One region of the Bacillus cereus group sp. MYBK79-1 genome, then DNA from elsewhere that is predicted to be linked to it. Evidence: riboswitches for the same ligand, from Rfam matches in the RefSeq annotation. Region 1 holds a riboswitch; the other holds the start of a gene.

Region 1 (3,201 bases):
CAAAGGAATATCTGGATGGTTATATTCTTGATAAAATCTACGAATTCCTATTGAAACATTTAATAATGGAATATTCTCGCCTCCGCGCGTTATACATTCGAACCGATATACATAGGCGAAATAATCTTGTGTTTTTTCGTCTTTAATAGGCTCTGACATAGCCTCACAAATATTTTGTGATCTAAGAGGCGAAAAATATATATTTTTTTCGTGTATGTTTTCTAATTGTAAAGGGCGTTCACAAAACATATGTGAAATTAAAGCGGGCACCCACTTAGAATATATTTCATTATCATGTAATACTGTTAAATTAGAAATTAAATCGTAATGCCATTCATATTTTGGCGATTCTATTAATTTATTAGGCTTCCAATCATGAATAATTTCATACCAACTTTGGAAAATATAATCAAGTTGTTCTTTTCTAATAGGTTCTTTACATACAATCCACGGCGTATTTTCATTTAATACATATGGATTATGCTGAATAAATAATATATCAGAAAACATATCATATAACCTTTCATTCAATCGTTTCAACTTACTCGTTAATAAAAATGTCTTATAATGTATCTCTACAATATCAAGCCATTCAATAGGAAAATATATAAATGATACGCTTTCGTTTAAAAGAGGTTCTACTATATTTTCAAATGTTAACAACTTTAATTTTTCCATAAAATGATTACTTCCTTTCTTCATTTTTCTTGATCACAAAAAAACTAAAGTATAATCACAATATCTAATTACTTAAAAGAAAAACAAATACCGCTTATCTAATTAACATGTTAATGAATGACGCGTATAAGAATTAAAAATCATCATACATAGCCCTCCTTTTATATTACAAATATAATACATTCAAATTATACAATATATATTGCATATTGTATTTGAAATTCACAATAATTTTACAAAAGAGTATAAAAAGAGGTATTGACCATACATATGTATCGCAATACCTCTTTTCTTTACCCTATTACATCTTTTACTTCTATATTCACTGGCCACTGCTCTAAAGTATAAGCCATTTCCCAAAATGAATATTCATATTGACTACTAATAATAAAATGCTGTTTCATTCGCTTACGGTCAGACTCTGTCACCTTTTCAGCGATAATATCTAATCGTGTAATTTGCTCTTCAACTAATGTACGGAACCAATCAGATCCGTAAGCAGAAATCCATTCGTTATAAATTGGCTCTTCTGGCTGACACTCTTTTAAACGCTCGCCAATTTCATAATACAGCCAATAGCAAGGTAAAATTGCTGCAATGATATCGCCTAAATGTCCTTCATATGCCGCACGATACATATGTGAAGTATATGCGTATGCAGTTGGAGCTGGAATAAAATTATCTTTTTCTTCTTGTGTTATCCCTAGTTTCTTCGCAAAATTCTCATGTAAAGATAATTCTGCCTCATATGTATTTTGAGCATGGTGTGCCATACGAGCTGTCGTTTCTAATTCCAGTGCTTTTGCAGCTCCTAACGTTTGTACTCTAGCAAAATGACTCAAATAATATGAATCTTGAAGCACGTAATAGCGAAAACTAGCTAAATCTAACGTTCCTTCACCAAGTTTTTTTACAAAAGGGTGATGAAAACTAGCTTCCCAAATTGAATCTACTTCTTTACGTAATGATTGTGAAAAAGTCATTTAAATCCCTCCAAGTAATTTATTTAATATAAGTATTTATCCACATTTATTAACGCTTTAAAATAAAAAAACTTTCTTTACAGACGTAAAGAAAGTGAAATTGACAGTATTTATTGATAAAATAGCAATGTCTTTCCCACTTCCCTACGCTGGCATTAACCAGATCAGGTACTAAGAGTCTCAAATTCTCATTTGATCTCAGCCTATAATAGGCCCCCCTAGTGGATAAATATTTAATTTTCGTACTGTATTCATCATAACATACTTCATGTTACTGTCAAAAGTATTCATGATACCAGTGCTTAAAACCCTTCTTCTTTTCTTACCCTTAATGAAGTTTCAATGATCATATCTAATAGTTTACTATAATCAATTCCCGCTGCATCTGCACTTTTTGGTAGTAAACTCGCTTGTGTCATCCCTGGTAATGTATTAATCTCCATTACATATGGAATACCGTCCTTCACCATCATATCCACCCTTGCATAAACACTGCACTTTAATGCTTTATAGCAAGCCAGTGACGCTTTGTTTACACGTTCCTTCAACTCAGCTGGAAGTTCGATAACTTCTTCAATTGTACTAGCATCATCATATTTTGCATTGTAATCAAAGAACTCCGCCGCATGTCGAATTGAAATGATAGGTAACTGTTTTCCATCAAAAATTGAACATGTAATCTCGTCACCTTTTATATACTTCTCTATTACTACTTCAGAATCCCATTCGAATACAGTTTCCAGCATTGCAATTAATTCGTCTTTATCATAGACAATCTTTACCCCAACACTTGAGCCACCAGAGTTCGGTTTTACCACTAATGGAAACCCTAACTTATCTAACTCATCAAGATTTAGATCTTCCATTTTTGTAAGTTCAATCCAATCTGGTGTTTCTATACCTTCATAACGTAAAATCTTTTTCGAAATATTTTTGTCCATACATATACCGCTAGATAACATATTGCTTCCACTATAAGGAATACCTAAACTTTCAAGCGTTCCTTGAACCGTCCCATCTTCCCCGTATTTTCCGTGTAATGCGAGTAGCGCAAAATCAATGTCTTTCGCTTTTTCGATTAAATCTATTTTTTCATTTAACGTAATTGGTACGATTTCATATTTATTTTTATCTAAATTTGCAATCATTTCATTTCCAGTCATAATTGACACTTGTTTTTCAGAGGATACTCCACCCATAATAACGCCAATTCTCATTTCCTCAACTCCAAATTTCATTTTTTATTGTATCACCGATTATTTTGATTCCACGTACTATTTCTTCTTCTTTCAGACGTGAAAATCCTAATCGAAAAGTAGTCGCTCCTCCTCCATCAGAATAAAAAACATCTCCAGGAGAAAATGTAACCCCTTGCTCATAACACTTTTGTAAAAGAGTACGGGCATGAATTTTTTCTTCTAACTCTATAAATAAATGAAGTCCACCGTCACCGGTCATTCTTTGAAACGAAATGTACTCGTTACATGCCCCAACAGCTAACTCATATTTTTTCTTATAAACAGATCTTGCCTTTTTTAAA
Region 2 (3,201 bases), on a different contig from region 1:
CGAATACTAATACCGCACCAACGCCGGCAATAATACCTTCTGTAACGATTGCTTGAATAAAATGAGAAGCACCAACATTTGCGAGCCCAGCCGTTACCCAATCCGTAAGCTGTCCGCCAAAAAATCCATCTAAAATATCAGATAAAGGTGTACCGATCCACGTAAACGTAACCTGAAAAATAAAAAACATAACTGCTAAAAAGATTGGAAGTCCTAAAATTTTATGTGTAATTAACCTATCGACTTTTTCCGAGAAAGGAATTTCCCCTTCTTTCTCATGCTTCATAACATTTGTTTTTAACTTTTCAATATACGCTTCACGAGTTTTGTAAATGTGCTCTTCTAACGTACAATCAAGTTTTCCTTCTAGACAAGATCGAATGGCTACAAGTTCCTTATAAATTAGTAATGCTTTCATTTCTTTTTCTACTACTTCGTTATTACTTAAAAATTGAAGGGCTAGCCATCTCGGATGCTTATAATTCGCTTTCTCTAAAAGAGAAATTACCTCTCCAATTCCTTCATCCATTAGTACACTATATGAAATAATGAATGGCGTTTTCTCGCTTTTGTCATTTTCTTTAAGCGTTGCAAGTAGTTCTTCACAGCCTTTTCCGCTTCTCGCAACGACAGGAACGACTGTTACACCTAATCTTTCTGATAACCGTTTTACATCAATTACAATGCCTCGTTGCTTTGCCACATCGACCATATTTACTCCAATTGAAACCGGTTTTCCAAATTCAAGTAATTGCAACGTTAAATGCATATTTCTCTCGAATTGCGAAGAATCCACTATATTTAACATATGATGAAATTCGTCTGTTAGTAGAAAATTCGTAACGACACCTTCATCACGCGAAACTGGATTTAAATCATAAACACCCGGTAAATCAATTAATGTTCCTTGTTTATCTTTTAATTTACCAATCTTCTTTTCTACTGTTACACCGCTCCAGTTCCCTACATATTCATAAGAACCAGTAAGTGCATTAAATAATGATGTCTTCCCTGTATTTGGATTCCCTAGCAATGCTACCTTATTCACGCTAATTCCACCTTTATCATTTTCGCGTCACAATGACGAATACTAATTAACTGTCCACGACACTCCAATGTACAAGGACCTTTGAACATCGCTTTCTGCTTCATGCGAAGTTCGCTTCCTTCAGAAAGACCGAAAGCAGTCAGTCTTCTCTTTAGTAAATAATCTAAAGACTGCATACTTTTCACTAACACTTTCTCACCGATTTTAATATCTACTAAGCTCATAACCTTCCCCCTCCGAAGAGAATGATAATTATTTTCAGAAGAATTATAGCACACTCTATTTCTCGAGCACTATCCCCTTTGACTTCATAATTATTAACATTTTTCTACAATTTTATTTCAATAATTGTCATAATTGATTCGTTTGCCATTCTCATCCATTTCGCTTACAATAAACAATAGCAAATAAAGAATCTCGTTATCACAGGGGGAGCCATGTCGCTGAGAGGGAACACTTCGTTCCGACCCTTCGAACCTGTTAGTTAATGCTAACGCAGGGATTGTGCAAACGTCCGAAATACATACCTCTTTTTTATTTACGTATTTCGTATCCTCCTATGATATCTATTCTTTTTTGTATAACTTGGATTTAGGGGGAGACAACATGCGTAACACCAATTTACAAGCGATGATCGAATCTGCAATTCTTGCAGCCTTCGCCATGATTATCGACATTTTACCATTATCACTTAAACTTCCAACAGGCGGTTCCATTTCATTTGCTATGATTCCTATTTTTATTATTGCATACCGCTGGGGCTTTAAATCAGCTTTCTTAGGTGGTTTAGTTTGGGGACTATTACAAATTGTCGTGGGAGATGCTTACATTTTAACACCTATTCAAGCATTCATTGAGTACTTCATTGCCTTTGCTTTTATTGGATTTGCTGGTTTATTCTATCGTCCAATCCAAAAAGCACTTTTAACATCAAATGAAAATAGCGAAGAACAATCCAGTTTAGGTAGCCGTAAAGACAAACCTTCATCAAAACAAAACGAAGGAAAAAAAGTTATTGGTTACATTATCCTTGCTACATTTGTCGGTAGCTTTGCTCGCTATTTCTGCCACTTTATTGCTGGTATTATTTTCTGGGGACAATATGCACCGAAAGGTCAATCAGCAGTTCTATATTCATTAATCGTAAATGGTAGCACAATGATTGGTTCCTATATTTTATGTACCGTTTTACTTATCTTTTTATTTCTTACTTCACCACGCTTATTCAAGAGCATCAATGCTTATCAACTGAATTCGAAGAAAAAGAGCGCTTAATGAGCGCTCTTTTTTCATATCGTAATATCAATTAAAAATACAATAAATGCACAAAAGAAAATAAATACCATTATACTTAGCCAATTGCTATGCACGGTTCATCGACTCCTTACATAACCTCATTTTCTAACCAGATTATATCGCTTAAAAATAAAGATTAGGTAAAGATAATATGAAAATAAATTAAAAAAAGCGTAGCATGTACCATCTACGCTTTTTTTGGTAAGTAGAAGTAAAATAATACACCGTCTTCTGTATTCTTTACTCCATATTCAGCATCGTGTAGTTCTAAAATGTTCTTTGAAATAGCAAGCCCAAGCCCCGTTCCGCCTTGTGAGCGCTGACGGGATGCATCCACGCGATAAAAACGATCCCAAATTTTGTCTAATTGCTCTTCTTCAATGTGAGTACCTTTATTTTCAATACACACCTTTATACGATCCTTCTCATCTATTGTGGAAATAATAATATCCTCTTTATTCGGTGTATAACGTATGGCATTCGTAATGAAATTCACAATGACTTGTTCAATCCGATTTTGATTTGCCATCACTTCAAATGAACATATATTTTTATGCACACGAAGTTCTTTTTTCTCTATCTCCACAGAAAGGTGTTCACATATATCTTCAATTATCGAATCAATATAAAATACATCCTTTTTCATTTTATATGTGCCTGATTCAAATTTAGCTAACTCTAGCATATCCAAAATTAACGTATCCATCTTATCTACTTCTCGTTCCATCGCCTGAAAATAGTACTCTTTTTTATGTTCTGCTACTCCATCTTTTAAAATGGAAATACAGCTTTTCATAATACTTAGCGGTGTTTTTAATTCATGCGAAACACCAGAAATAAATTCTTTCCGCGTATTT

The links. A riboswitch is a leader RNA that binds a small molecule or an ion and turns the genes downstream of it on or off. The one in region 1 is predicted to bind thiamine pyrophosphate.
Positions count from the first base shown of each region.
Region 2: linked by a shared signal. The riboswitch ahead of thiT (energy-coupled thiamine transporter ThiT) and the one ahead of tenA (thiaminase II) in region 1 are both predicted to bind thiamine pyrophosphate.

Region 1 is NZ_JBQAEO010000001.1:302,594-305,794, forward strand. It holds gene ACTFOB_RS01620 (RNaseH domain-containing protein) at 1-678, opposite strand, end outside; gene tenA (thiaminase II) at 972-1,661, opposite strand; TPP riboswitch at 1,786-1,891, opposite strand; gene ddlB (D-alanine--D-alanine ligase) at 1,964-2,878, opposite strand; gene pdxR (MocR-like pyridoxine biosynthesis transcription factor PdxR) at 2,883-3,201, opposite strand, start outside.
Region 2 is NZ_JBQAEO010000019.1:73,427-76,627, reverse strand. It holds gene feoB (ferrous iron transport protein B) at 1-1,048, opposite strand, end outside; gene ACTFOB_RS22885 (FeoA family protein) at 1,045-1,272, opposite strand; TPP riboswitch at 1,467-1,568, shown strand; gene thiT (energy-coupled thiamine transporter ThiT) at 1,655-2,323, shown strand; gene ACTFOB_RS22875 (sensor histidine kinase) at 2,532-3,201, opposite strand, start outside.